4 regions of the Exiguobacterium sp. BRG2 genome follow, and region 2 is predicted to be linked to each of the others. Evidence: riboswitches for the same ligand, from Rfam matches in the RefSeq annotation. Region 2 holds a riboswitch; each other region holds the start of a gene.
What was found. Region 2 has a riboswitch for S-adenosylmethionine ahead of Q9R23_RS05235 (methionine ABC transporter ATP-binding protein). Riboswitches for the same ligand answer to the same signal wherever they lie in the genome.
Positions count from the first base shown of each region.

Region 1: it holds a riboswitch for S-adenosylmethionine, as region 2 does, so the genes downstream of both, Q9R23_RS10015 (LLM class flavin-dependent oxidoreductase) here and Q9R23_RS05235 (methionine ABC transporter ATP-binding protein) in region 2, are expected to answer to the same signal.
Region 3: it holds a riboswitch for S-adenosylmethionine, as region 2 does, so the genes downstream of both, Q9R23_RS09365 (Na+/H+ antiporter NhaC family protein) here and Q9R23_RS05235 (methionine ABC transporter ATP-binding protein) in region 2, are expected to answer to the same signal.
Region 4: it holds a riboswitch for S-adenosylmethionine, as region 2 does, so the genes downstream of both, mtnK (S-methyl-5-thioribose kinase) here and Q9R23_RS05235 (methionine ABC transporter ATP-binding protein) in region 2, are expected to answer to the same signal.

Region 1 is NZ_JAUZUW010000006.1:139,625-143,180, forward strand. Features, by position in the region: gene Q9R23_RS10010 (ATP-grasp domain-containing protein) at 1-234, opposite strand, end outside; gene Q9R23_RS10015 (LLM class flavin-dependent oxidoreductase) at 231-1,289, opposite strand; SAM riboswitch class I at 1,364-1,466, opposite strand; gene Q9R23_RS10020 (DUF975 family protein) at 1,576-2,214, opposite strand; gene Q9R23_RS10025 (DUF817 domain-containing protein) at 2,408-3,193, opposite strand; gene Q9R23_RS10030 (YczE/YyaS/YitT family protein) at 3,347-3,556, shown strand, end outside.
Region 2 is NZ_JAUZUW010000003.1:27,534-31,089, reverse strand. Features, by position in the region: gene Q9R23_RS05240 (methionine ABC transporter permease) at 1-491, opposite strand, end outside; gene Q9R23_RS05235 (methionine ABC transporter ATP-binding protein) at 488-1,510, opposite strand; SAM riboswitch class I at 1,589-1,693, opposite strand; gene Q9R23_RS05230 (bifunctional cystathionine gamma-lyase/homocysteine desulfhydrase) at 1,751-2,917, opposite strand; gene Q9R23_RS05225 (PLP-dependent cysteine synthase family protein) at 2,910-3,556, opposite strand, start outside.
Region 3 is NZ_JAUZUW010000006.1:5,157-8,712, forward strand. Features, by position in the region: gene Q9R23_RS09355 (alpha/beta hydrolase) at 1-686, opposite strand, end outside; gene Q9R23_RS09360 (metal ABC transporter solute-binding protein, Zn/Mn family) at 856-1,824, shown strand; SAM riboswitch class I at 1,894-1,998, shown strand; gene Q9R23_RS09365 (Na+/H+ antiporter NhaC family protein) at 2,080-3,390, shown strand; gene Q9R23_RS09370 (hypothetical protein) at 3,430-3,556, opposite strand, start outside.
Region 4 is NZ_JAUZUW010000017.1:6,076-9,631, reverse strand. Features, by position in the region: gene mtnA (S-methyl-5-thioribose-1-phosphate isomerase) at 1-72, opposite strand, end outside; gene mtnK (S-methyl-5-thioribose kinase) at 69-1,235, opposite strand; SAM riboswitch class I at 1,314-1,417, opposite strand; SAM riboswitch class I at 1,623-1,724, shown strand; gene Q9R23_RS15395 (2,3-diketo-5-methylthiopentyl-1-phosphate enolase) at 1,795-2,985, shown strand; gene Q9R23_RS15390 (2-hydroxy-3-keto-5-methylthiopentenyl-1-phosphate phosphatase) at 2,982-3,556, shown strand, end outside.

The sequences.
Region 1 (3,556 bases), on a different contig from region 2:
CTCTTCTAACCAAGCGAGGACCCCTTCCGTCAACTCCGGCGCGTAACGATGCCCCCGCGTATGCGAAGACGCACTCATACGACTGTAAAAGACACCTTCTGGCGGCAGTTCATCTAACGGTACGATTCCTTCATTTAAGTGCCACTGCTCGTACGGCAACTTGAGTTCTTCGAGACGTTTGATGAGATGATCCGTCCATTCTTGGTTTTCGTGGAGAATATGAATTTTTGTCATGATTGTTGACCTACCTTTCGTTTCGCTTCGACCAGTGGCATTACGTCACGGGCAAAGCGTTCCATTTCTTCAAGTTGTGGTGAGAATTGTAACAAGAGCAAAGTGACACCAACGGCTTCGAACGCTAGAATCCGTTCGGCAATCTGTTCTGGTGTTCCGATCAAGTTCGGTCGCAGACCACGGTTCGAGACGGAATAATCATTTCGTTCGACCTGTTGTTCGAGTTGCGATTTACTGATGAAATCTTGATAACCGGCATAACCGGCGCTGTCTTCCTTAACGTCCGTGATGCGTTGCCACTCAAGAAGCGCTTCTTCTTCCGTATCCCGACAAATGATGTAGGCAGCAAGACCGAAGCTCTCAAGCGGTGCGTGTCCCGTCGCTTCCCGGCGTACTTTCATATCATTGATTTTATGAGCTACTTCTTCAACAGTGCCTCCATGCATGACGTAGGCATCACAATGTTCGACGATCGTCCGTTTTCCGGCTTCACTCTCTCCACCAGCGTAGAGCTTAATCCCCTGACGCTGGACGGGTTTCGGATGGAGTTCTGCCTGTTCGATCGTGTAGTGATGACCGAAGAAGCTGTACGGTGACGCATCTGCCCATAGTCCTTTCATGACCGTGACGAACTCTTCCGTCCGGGCATAGCGCTCATCATGTGCAGTAAAAATACCGTTGTATTGTTTTGCTTCTTCTGCCCACCAGGCTGAGACGACATTGAGCGTAAATCGCCCTCCACTCAACTGATCGATGTTTGCCGCCATCTTCGCCGTCGTCGCTGGATTATGGAACCCGGGACGAACCGCTGTCATGATCTCAAGGCGTTCTGTTGTTGCAGCAATCGCCGCTGCCGTTGTCCATGCCTCAAGACTCGGTTCCTTGATGCCTTTGATATCGTTCAAGTTCAATTCCGCAATCAACGTCGTCGAGAAGCCGATGCGTTCAGCTGTTTGTGCGACTTGTTTCGCATAATCGAATGTTGCTGGCATCTGTTCATCCTCGACGTTACGTAACCATCCCCCAAAAATCGGTAACCAAAAACCATACTCCACTCCATCGTCCCCCTTATCATAAAAAAACGCTCTTTTCGAAGTTCGAAAAGAGCGACGGTATCTTGTCCTGTCCGCTCTTATCTTCAGAAGGTATTCCTTCCTGGAAGTAGCACCTTCCGCCATAGCGGGGTTGCTGAAGTGTCTTCGGGCCAGTCCCTCGACTTCTCTAGATAAGATGTGTTGCATTCATCGTACAGAATTCATTGAACTAAAGCAACCATTAAACCGTCTTTTCCTATCGGATTTATTTCAAAGAAAAATCCCGACGTAGTGTCGGGATTCCGGATTAATATGGTGCGACGAAATCTGATGTTGGCTCTGGTGCTTGCTCCCCACGAATACGATCGTAGAATTTGGCAAGCGTGACACTGAAGTATGGTCCGACCCATAGGACAGCAAGACCAAGTGTAACGATTACAAGTAATGCCCAACCAATGAATGATAGGAAGAGTAAGAATGCTTCCATCTTGTGACCATCCATGAGTTGGCGTGAACGCGTGATGGCCTCGAGGATACCGATCGATGGTTCATCTCGAAGGATGTAGAACGTCAACAAGTAAGAGAATGACTTGATGATACCAGGGATGATTAAGAGTAACGTCCAGAGCGCGATAAAGATGAACTGAACAATGGCCAGCCCCACCACTTTCAGGAACATACCATATGGCTCAAACAAATCCGTCACTTTCGTTTCTTCGCCACGAGCAATCGACATGGCAATCCATGTCCAACCGACTCCTACTGGAATCAATAAAATCGACACCAATGATACAACGAGATCTATACTACTAGACGGCTCATCGATATCCGATCCAAATAAATTAGGAACACCCTGAATAATACTAAACAGCAGAAAAGCTAGGACTGCAAATCCCCAACGACCGCTGAGCGACTCCTTCGCTGCTTTCTTTAATTGAGATGACATGAGTAAGGTCCTCCTTGAAAAATAAGTTCTCACCTTACTCTACGGCTTAAAATTTCTAATGTTTCACTCTTTTTTCAATAATTTCCCGTCTCGTTGCTGGTTGAGCCAAGCACGCTCAAGTTGTCGTCCACATGTTAGAACGAACGTTGAACATCGAAGCGCTTCATCGCAAACGAAATGTCATGTTTTTCGTCTATGTACGCTGATATATCTCCACAGCCGGATCCTGACGCTTGTATTTCGCGACGATGACGATCAAAACCGTGATGATCACAAGCAGGAACCAAGAAGACAATTTTCCAAGATCAACGACTGCCCAGCCTCCTTCCTGATGCGGATAGACCCAGCCTTTAAAGAACGTCACGATGTTCTCCGCGATCCAAATGAAAAAGGCAATCAGTAAAAAGGATAGGACGAGCGGCATCCGGTAGATCGTCTGCTCGATCGTAAAATGAACCCATGACTTATAGAAGACAAGGACGACGAGGACCATCAATAGCCAGCGTGCATCGAAGATCCAATGGTGGGTGAAGAAGTTGAGATAGACGAGACTGCCTACGCTGATCGCAAGCCAAGGCGGTGGAAATGCTGTGAAGCGTAAATGAAATCTTCGGAACGCTTGACAGACATAACTTGCGACACTTGCATACATGAATCCTGCATACAAGGGAACACCAGCCACTTTCGTTAGAGCCTGTTCCGGATAACTCCAAGACCCAACGTTCACTTTGAACAGTTCAAGTGCTAGACCAATCACGTGAAAGAGTAAGATCAGTTTGAACTCTTCCAGCGTTTCATAACGCGTGACAAGTAAGACGATTTGGACGAGAAGACACCATAGCAACAGGAGATCGTATCGCGCGATCGGTTCAGCAGGAAGATAACGTGAAAGAGCAAGCGCTGCGAAAATCATGACGGGAAAGACGCAACAGACGGCTTCTATGTATGTAAAACGAATCAGGTGCCGGATCGCTTTCATCCTGTCATCTCCTTTTTTCTTCAGTATACGTTTCTCTTTCGACCTTCCCCTCCTTCTTAAGATGGAAAAAACGGAAAATTTCGTCTTTCTTCTTCTACTTTCCTCATGATACAGTTAACGAATCAATTATTTTTAAGAAATGAGGTGTTAGACATGACGCGTCATCGTGCTTCCTGGTTATTACGCGCTACGTTAAAGTGGGGACTCTTCCTACTCGGTTTATTTTTACTCGCTCTCGGCTCATCGATGATGATCACGGCTGAACTCGGTGTCTCGACGTGGGATGTATTACATCTTGGTCTCCAAAAGAAGACGCCGCTATCCGTCGGAACGATCATCTTGCTTGTCGGTCTATTACTCGTT
Region 2 (3,556 bases):
TAACCGACAAGTGAGACGAGTGTGACCGTGATACCAGAAACGATGGCAGGCAATGCTTCCGGGATTAAGACTTTATAGATGATTTGGAACTTCGTCGCCCCCATCGATTCAGCTGCCTCGATGACACCTTTATCGACTTCACGTAACGCGAGTTCAACCATCCGACCGTAAAATGGTGCAGCACCGAAAATCAGTGCCGGTAATGCTGCCGTTGGTCCGAGGAACGAACCGACGATCGCTGTCGTAAATGGAATCAATAAGATCAGTAAGATGATGAACGGAATCGAACGGAAGACGTTGACGATCAAGCTCAACACTGAATAGAACGCCCGATTCTTGAACAATAACTCTTCGTTTGTCGCATACAATAGTAAACCAATGATCAAACCGAGAACGAATGTCGAAAACCCAGCGATTGCCGTCATATAGATCGTACTGCCTGTCGCTTCCCACACCATGTCCCAATCTAGGTTGTCAAAGAATGAAATCATCGGTGATCCACCTCCACTTCAACATCACTGGCTTGAAGCTTCGTGATGACCGCTTGTGTTGCTTCTGTTTCCCCGATCAACTGAATGAACAGTGTACCGAGTGCCCCTTCCTGTGATTGACCGACGTTTCCGCCGATGATGTTGAACAGGACCGGTGAATCCTTCATGACTTCCGCGAGGATCGGGCTTTCCGCTGTTGATCCGACGAACGTCAACTGAACGATTTTTCCGGTTGGGTACCGTTCGCGTAGTTTCGCGAACGTCAACTCGTTTTCCGACGGCGACGTCAATTGTTTGACGAACTCCTTCGTCATCGCTTGCTTCGGATGACGGAAGACTTCTGCGACCGGTCCTTGCTCGACGATTTTACCGGCTTCCATGACAGCGACCCGGTGACAGATTTTTTGAATGACGTGCATCTCGTGTGTGATCAAGACGATCGTCAGTTTCAGTTTTTCGTTGATATCGACAAGTAACTCAAGAATCGAGTCCGTCGTCTTCGGATCGAGTGCACTTGTTGCCTCGTCACATAAGAGAACGTCCGGGTTCGATGCCAGTGCCCGAGCGATACCGACACGTTGTTTTTGACCACCCGATAATTGTGACGGATAGGCTTTTTCGCGTCCGTCCAAACCAACGAGTTGGATCAGTTCCGCTACCCGTTCCTTGCGGTGTGCTTTCGGGAAGCCACCGAGCTCGAGTGGGAACATGATGTTCTCTTCAACTGTTCGTGACCACAATAAGTTGAAATGTTGGAAGACCATCGAGACATTCTTACGGACGCCTCGTAATTCCTTTGGTTTGAGTGATGTCATCTCAACACCATCGATTTGGATCGAACCACTCGTTGGTGCTTCGAGCATATTCAACAATCGGATCAAGGTCGATTTCCCTGCTCCGGAATAACCGATTATTCCAAAAATTTCACCGCGTTCGATTGTCAGATCGACATTCGCGACAGCTTCGACCGCTCCGCGCTTTGAGCGATAAATCTTTCCTACGTCTTGTAAACGAATCACAACTGTCCCTCCTAAAATAAAAAAAGTGCGCGCGTTTTAGAGCAAACGCGCGCACTTTTCAGTACACAAAACCATTTGCTCTCATCTCCCAGACTTTTGTCTGCTGGAATTAGCACCACTTCGGATCAGATCCGCGGTTGCCGGGTTTCATCGGGCCAGTCCCTCCACCACTCTCGATAAGAGTTTCGGTATTAAGTTTGTAGAATATATTCTGAATATTAGCAGGGGTTATTTTTGTTGTCAAACAGTTTTTTCAGAAACTTTTTCGAGGAACGTGAAAGCACGCGTTAAGTCTTCTTTCAAATCTTCCGCGTCTTCAAGTCCAACTGAAATCCGGACGAGACCGTCTGTGATGCCGAGTTCTGCCCGACGCTCTGCTGGGATCGACGCGTGCGTCATCCGTGCCGGAACGGAAATCAGACTCTCGACGGCACCAAGACTCTCAGCAAGTGTGAAGAAGTGTGTCGCCTCGACGAGTTTTTCTGCATTCGCTGCTGAACCAACATCAAAGCTGATCATCCCACCAAACCCAGTCGCTTGTTTCGCTTGGATGTCGTGACCAGGATGCGATGCAAGTCCCGGGTAGAAGATGTTTGAGACAATATCTTGCGCTTGTAGGAACGCAACGAGATCATGTGCTGTCTCTTCGATCGCATCCATCCGGATACCGAGTGTACGAAGACCACGGACGAGCAAAAAGCTGTCTTGCGGTCCAAGTACGCCGCCTGTCGAGTTTTGGATGAAGTGAAGCTCTTCGCCGAGCGCATCATCTTTGACGACGACAAGTCCAGCGACGACGTCCGAGTGTCCGCCGATGTATTTTGTTGCACTGTGCAAGACGATGTCTGCACCAAGCGCGAGTGGTTGTTGATGATATGGAGTCGCGAACGTGTTGTCGACGACGAGTTTAAGATCGTGACGTTTGGCAATCGTTGCGATGGCTGCGATGTCCGTTACTTTCAACAACGGGTTCGTCGGTGTTTCGACGTAGACGATCTTCGTGTTGTCTTGGATCGCTGCTTCCGTTGCCGCAAGGTCCGTCGTATCGACGAATGTCACTTGAATGTTGAACTTCGGTAAGACACGTTGCATCAAGCGAAACGTACCACCGTAGACATCATCCGTCATGACGATGTGGTCGCCAGACTCAAGCAAGTGGAAGACGGCATGGATCGCTGCCATCCCAGAACCGAAGGCAAAACCACGTGCGCCGCCCTCGAGATCCGCAATCAATCGTTCGATGCTCGTCCGTGTCGGGTTCGCTGTCCGTGAGTATTCGTATCCGTCCTTAAGTTGACCGATTTTATCCTGCTTGTATGTGCTTGTTTGATAGATCGGAGGTGTGACGGCTCCTGTTGCCCGGTCGACACCTGTTCCTCCATGAATCAATGCTGTCTTCTTACGCATGAGTTTCGTCCACCTTTTCAAAGATTTGTTGACTTAAGTAGCGTTCGGCACTGTCTGCGAAGACGGTGACGATCGTACTGCCGGGGTGACGCTTCGCGATATCAAGCGCAGCAACGAGCGCTGCACCTGCTGAACTACCAACGAGTAATCCTTCGCGAGCAGCGAGTGTATGAACCGCGTCAAATGCATCGCGGTCAGAAATCGTATGAATCTCGTCGACGAGTTCACGCGGAACGAGACTTGGCCATTTCGCTGTTCCGATGCCTTCTGTCTTATGCGGACCGGCTGGACCACCATTTAAGACGGAGCCTTCCGGTTCGACGATCGCTGCTTTTGTACCGAGACGTTGTTTTAAGAAGTCCGCTGTTCCGGCGAACGTACCACCTGAACCACAACCGGCAACGAACCAGTCGATGTGCGGCAAGTCCGCAATCAGCTCAGGACCGAGTGTCCGCTGATACGTGACTGGGTTCTCTTCGTTTTCGAATTGTAACGGAACGTAACTGTTCGGAATTTCCTGACCGAGTTCTTTTGCCCGGTCGATCGCCCCTTGCATATCGAGTTCAGTCGGCGTGTTGACGACGGTTGCGCCGAGTGCCCGCATCAACGTCTGTTTTTCCTGACTGAATTTTTCCGGAA
Region 3 (3,556 bases), on a different contig from region 2:
GAAACGTGGGTCATGAGCTTGCGCCATTCTTCCCGTCCACCTTTATAAAACTTAATGTGAGCGATCCAGGTCTGAATGAAAGTAAACAATAAAAAATTCGTCGGTGGATATAAGGCAATGACACCACTAATCAATGGCATGTGTCGTTCATCTCGCTCACCAACGAAAGCAGATGGGGCAAGTGCCGTCGTCAGCATGAGTGCAGCTCCGGCTGAGTCTCCCCATACCATCATCCGTCCTCTTAAAATGCGAAGATCTTCTGCTTCTTTGTTCAAAAAGCATAAGGCATCCCGTACATCTTCGAGATTATCCGGAAAATAACTGCCTTCTTCAAACAGACGATAATCGATACTACAAACAGCAACCCCAAGTTCAAGCAGGCGATCAACGATCGGGCTAAAACAGAACAGATCCTCGCGCTCTCCACGAACGAATGCGCCACCGTGCGCGTAGATCGCGACCGGAAACGGTCCTTCCCCCGGCGGATAATAGAGATCGAGTTGTAAGGTACGGTCTCCCACTTGTTTGTAAGTGAGTGTCCGCGATGCGAGTTGTTTTTCTGTGATTGGCAAGGCGGGTTCAGTCCATCGAAGTAATGCACCGTAATTGTTCCAGATACTTGCTCCCGCAGCTGCCGTCGTTAGTAGTGCAGCTCCCCCCATTAGCCATGCAGTTTCACGTTTCACTTGATCACCTCCAAAAGACGTACCAATTCCTTCACTTTATTATCCTTTTACCCCGTTTTAAAAGAAGTCGAACGTCTCGGTATTCGTACTTGACGCTTCTCAAACGTTCCGCTATAGTGAAAAAGTCCAAATCGGAATAATTACGTTTTAATAACGGAGGTAACATATAATGAAAAAAATCATTCCTGCTTTAACGGTCGCATTCGCGAGCGCAAGTATCCTCGCAGCTTGTGGATCAAACACCGATTCATCGACTTCAGATGATAAAAAGACGGAAATCTATACATCGACGTTCGCAACAGCTGCCATTGCCCGTGAAATCGGTGGTAATCAAGTCAACGTCAAGATGATCGTCCCACCTGGAGCAGATCCGCACTCCTATGAACCGACGTCAAAGCAACTCACTGAGATTGCCAAAGGTGACCTTTTCCTTTTGACGGGTACGACACTTGAACCCTATTCAAAAAAAATCCAAGAGAGTCTAAAAGGCACGGACGTCCGGTTCATCGAGACGAGTAAGGATGTCACTTTGCTGGAATCGGATGCTACGCTTCACGCACATGAAGAAGAGGGACATACAGAAGATGAGCAGGCGCACGAAGAGGAAGGACACGATCATGGAAAATACGATCCACACGTCTGGCTTGATCCTGTCAACGCCAAAGCAATGGCACGTTCTATCACAGTCGCCTTATCAAAAGAAGTACCAAAAGACAAAGCAACATTCGAAAAAAACCTGAAAGCGTTCGATCAGCAGGCTGACGCACTCGATAAAGAGTTCAAGCAAGCCGTCGCTGACGGATCAAAAAAAGAACTTCTCGTCACACATGCAGCTTACGGTTACCTCGCCGAACGATATGGTTTCACGCAGCTTCCAATCGCCGGAATTTCCCCTTCCGATGAACCCTCACAAAAGCAACTGGCTGCTTTAGTGAAAGAAGCGCGGATGCATGATTTGAAATACGTCGCGTTCGAAGAAACGGTTTCACCAAAGGTTGCGCGTGTCATCCAAAAAGAAATCGGAGCTAAATCCGTGACGATCCATAACCTCGAGTCGGTGACGAAATCGCAGCAAAACAGCTCGTATTTTAAGTTGATGGAAGAAAACGTCCAGACGTTAGAACAGGCACTTCAGTAAAGTACAGTTGACACGCGTTACTCAATGCGGTACGGTAAGAAACGTGTTTTACAACAATTGAATGACTTCTTTTTATCGCGAGAAACGGAGGGACTGGCCCAATGATGTTTCGGCAGCGGACGATTTGATTCGTACTGTGCCAAATCCAGCAAGCGAAAGCTTGAGAGATAAGAAGAGCGTCTTTATTTCATAAAGACCTCCTTCTTTCTTGCGAAGGGGTCTTTTTTTGTATCTTTGAGAAACGAGGTGTCAACAATGAATGAAATGATCACGCCTAACAAATGGGCACTGCTTCCCCTCGTCGTATTTCTGGTCCTCTTCATCGGAGCCGGCATCTTCTATGACGACTTTTACAAATTCCCGATTCTTATCGCTGCTTTGATCGCGCTGATCTTTGCTGCAATCACGACGAAAGGATCGATTAATCAAACGGTTGAACGAATCGCAACCGGTGCCGGAAATCCCGATATCATGATTATGGTCTTCATCTTCTTATTAGCCGGTACGTTCTCTGGAACGGCAGAAGCAATCGGCGCCATTGATGCGACCGTCAATGCTGCCTTAACGTTCCTACCTCCGTCACTCCTGATGAGCGGTCTGTTCGTCATCGCTGCCTTCATCTCGATGGCAATGGGAACTTCGACTGGAACGATTGCTGCACTCGCACCGATCGCCTTCGGTATTCATGAAGCAACAGGCATCAACGTCGCAATCGCAGCAGCGTCAGTCGTTGGGGGTTCGATGTTCGGCGATAACTTGTCGTTCATCTCAGATACGACGATCGCTGCCGTTCGAACGCAAAAAACGAACATGCGTGATAAATTCCGGACGAACTTCATGATCGTTCTCCCGGCTGCCATCTTGACGGTCATCTTACTCGCATTCGTTTCTGGTTCTGGCGATGCGGTAACGGCTAAAGCATTCGAGTTCTACAAATTGATTCCATATCTCGCCGTCATCGTCCTTGCACTATTTGGTGTTAACGTCATCCTCGTTCTCGTCGGTGGTACATTGCTCACTGGCATCATCGGTATGATTGACGGTAGCTTCGGTTTAAGTGGGTTCGTCCTTTCGATGTCAAAAGGAATGATGGGCATGGCAGAGATTTCAATCTTGACGCTCCTCATGGGTGGTCTCGTCAGTTTGATTACGTTCAACGGTGGAATCGCCTACTTGAAGGAGACGTTGACGCGCAAGATTTCACAGCGTCGCGGTGCCGAATTCAGTATGGCGGCACTCGTCAGTGCAACGAACCTCGCAACGGCGAACAATACGATCTCGATTCTTGTCGCTGGACCACTCGCGGCTGAAATCGCCGATACGTATGAAATCGATCGCAAGAAATCAGCGAGTATTCTTGATATCTTCTCTTGTGGGATTCAAGGTATCATTCCGTATGGGGCACAACTCTTGATCGCAGCAGAGTTGACGAAGACGGCTTCACCGGAACTGATTCCGTATCTGTTCTATCCGTTCCTGCTCTTCGTCTGTGGATCGATTGCCATCATCTTTGGTTTCCCACGTCCGAAGAAATCAGTTGCTCAACAGGAAAAAATCTCTTCTTAACCAACGACAGGTCCGATCATGGTGATCGGACCTGTTTCATTATTTTTTCTGCTTCGCTTGTCGTTCTAAAATCAAATACGCGATTGCTGGAAGTGGAAACTGAAGGAGTCCCGCGCCTCCCCATACCCACGGGTTACGTCCTGATTTTCGTGCACTGAAAAATAGG
Region 4 (3,556 bases), on a different contig from region 2:
CGGTAGACGTGTCTGATCGAGAATCGTCAAGACACGATCTTCGTAACGGATACTTTGAACGAATGTAGTCATCGGCTGAGTTCCTCCGTTACGTCAAAGTTTCGTAAATCATCAAATGTTCGGCATTCTGTACGGCGTTTGATTAACGCCGATCCTAGACGAAGAGCGTGACGTTTCCGCTCTAAGCGTTCCGTCGTTGAATCGATTGATTCTAAATCAGCGACCGGTGCAAGACCAATCGTCCGCCGAATCAATTCGCAACCGGCAAAGCCAAGGGCATCCTGCAAGATCGTGCTCAGTACATCATCGACGAGTCCTGATGCCTGGAACGGTTCGACGGCTTCCCGTTCCCATAACGCACGGAACGTCGAAGCGAACGTCAGCCAAAACGTATCGATGTCGCGAATCCGGGCATCACGAAGTGCTGAATAATCCGGGTATGCTGCAAAGAATAAGTGGGCGATGAACTGTCCGACATCAAATCCGAATGGACCATAAAAGGCGAATTCTGGATCGATGACTTTCGTTTCCGTTGCCGAAGCAAAGATGCTTCCTGTATGTAGATCGCCGTGTAGCAACGCATCTCCTTTCGTGATGAAAAGCGCTTCGAGTTTTGCGACTTCGCGTTTCAACTCATCGTCCGCCCATAGACGTGCCACCTCTTCTTCAAGCCCGGCTTCAATCTCGTTCGTCTCCGCGTCATGGAACGGATCCGTGAAGATTAATTTTTCCGTGATGTCGCACAAGTCCGGATTGTAGTACGTTCGGGCGATACGTTTTTTTTCAACCGGACCAAGCGCAAAGTCCGATGTATGGAATAACGTCCGAGCGAGATAAGAACCGATATGTTCCGCAAGCAACGGATACTGTTCACCTGCGAGTAAACCACTTCGAACGATCGTCAGATGTGAAAGATCTTCCATGACCGTATATGCCTCTTCATGACTAGCATGAAAAACACGTGGCACGAACGGTACGGCATGCCGTGCGAATTCACGGAGTGCGGATTGCTCGATCCACGCTCGTTCGAGCGATAACGGCCAGCTCTCCCCGACGACCTTCGCATATGGTAATGCTTGTTTTAAAATCAAGCGATGTTCGCCTTCTCGAATCCGAAAGACGAGGTTGAGGTTCCCGTCGCCAATCTCTTCTGCTTCGACGGCTCCATCGCCGATCAGTCCTAATGTCCGAACACAATCAATCGCGTCCTGTTCTGTGAATGCTTTATATGTCATCTCAGTTTCCCCCTATGTGATACACGAAAAAGCGCCTCTTTTCGTCATCGAAAAGAGGCGCAGAAAAGTCACTGCGTCCTCTTATCTCTCAGACGAAACGTCTGTTGGATGTAGCACCGTGCCCAGTGGTCGGTTGCTGCGGCGTCATCGGGCCAATTCCCTCTGCCAACTCGCGATAAGAGTCGTATGTAGTTGTCGTGTGTGATATTGATTTGAATCTTACGCAATCGACTTCCTCGCTGTCAAATCGAAATCAAGCAGAAACGGATATCATTTTTAAGTCATCTATAGAAAGAGTATTTTCAAAAAAATAAATTTTCTAAAAATAGTTTGACAAGTGGCGATTCTCATGTAAAAATTGCAATTAGATTTCACAATTTCATCCAATTCTTATCAAGAGCAGACGGAGGGACAAGCCCTACGATGTCGCAGCAACCGACCTTTTGGCACGGTGCTAATTCTTGCAGCTACTAAGCTGACAGATAAGAGTCCACGTTCGAATCATTCATGGTCTCTTGTCGCTGACGAGAGACCATTTTTTTGTTGAAGGAGGAAAGACATGGCTTATATCACTGCTACTTATCAATTGACTGCCCGTGATCGACTCGAGCAGCGCGCTGAACAACTCGCGCTTGGTCTGACAGTCGGTTCTTGGACGGAACTGAATCATCTCGAACAACAACAACTTGCCTCGTTCAAAGGGGAAGTCGTACATACCGAAGAGCGCGATGGCAAAGGATATATCACGATTCGTTACCCGGAACATAACGTATCGCGCGACTTTTCTGCGATTCTGACGACCGTCTTCGGGAAACTCTCACTCGACGGTGAAATCAAATTAACGGAATTGCTACTACCCGATACATTTACGTCGGACTTTCCAGGTGCAAAGTTCGGGATCGAAGGGGTCCGTTCCTTGATCGGTGTCGAAGATCGCCCACTATTAATGAGCATCTTCAAAGGAGTCATCGGACGCGATTTATCGTTCCTTCGTGATCAACTCGAAGGACAACTCGCTGGTGGGATCGATCTCGTCAAAGACGATGAGATCCTATACGACAATCCATTGACACCAACGATTGACCGGGCACGGATCGGACGTGAGGTCATCGATGCTCACTTCCAACGGACCGGTAAACGTGCGTTATATGCGATCACACTCAGCGGTCCTGTCTTTACGCTCAAGGATCAAGCCAAGCGATTGATTGATGCTGGAGCGACTGCTTTCTTGCTGAATACCTTCACATACGGACTCGACGTCTTACGCGAACTGGCAAGTGATCCGGAAATCAACGTTCCGATTTTCAATCATCCGGCATATAGCGGTGCGTTGATCGCTAGCCCGAATCACGGAGTCGCAGCTCCTGTCTTACTCGGCACATTACCGCGCGCTGCTGGAGCAGACTTGACGCTATTCCCGTCTCCTTACGGCAATGTCGCTTTGCCAAAGGATGTCGCCCGTGGTATCGCGGTCGAAGCGACCCGTCTCGGTCAGACGAAATCAATCTTCCCGGTTCCTTCAGCCGGTATTCATCCTGGACTCGTCGCTCAACTCGTACGAGACTTCGGGATCGATTCCGTCATCAACGCCGGCGGCGGCGTACATGGTCATCCGCAAGGTGCTGCGGCTGGTGTCATTGCTTTCCGTCAGGCACTCGATGCGGCACTCGCAAATGAATCCCTATCGACGGCAGCATCGCGTCATGAAGAATTACGAATTGCCCTCGACGCTTGGGGGATCAAGTCATGACCGTACGGATTCTTTGTGACTTCGACGGGACGGTGACGACACAGGATAACATCATCGCACTCATGCAGGCATTTGCGCCAGCGAGTGACTTCGAACCGTTAAAACGCGGTGTACTCGACCGGACGTTATCGATTCAGAGTGGTGTCGGGCAAATGTTCGCACTTCTGCCGTCTGACGGAAAAACAGCCTATCTTGACTTTTTGTTGGAGCGTGCAGTCATTCGCGACGGATTTTCGGAGTTACTGCAGTACAGTCGTCGTCAAGGCATCGATTTTTCGATCGTCAGCGGTGGAATGGACTTTTTCGTCGAACCAATCTTAGCGCCATTCCTCGACCAAGAACAGATTTACTGTAACGTCGCTGATTTTAGTGGTCCATTCGTCCATATCGATTGGCCAAACGCCTGCGATACCCATTGCACGAACGGGTGCGGCTGTTGTAAAACGTCCGTTGCTCGGACACTACGTAAAGACGGTGACGTCATCATCGTCATCGGCGACTCGGTGACGGACTTCGAACTCGCAAAACAAGCGGATCGTGTCTATGCCCGTGATTATCTGATCACGTTGTG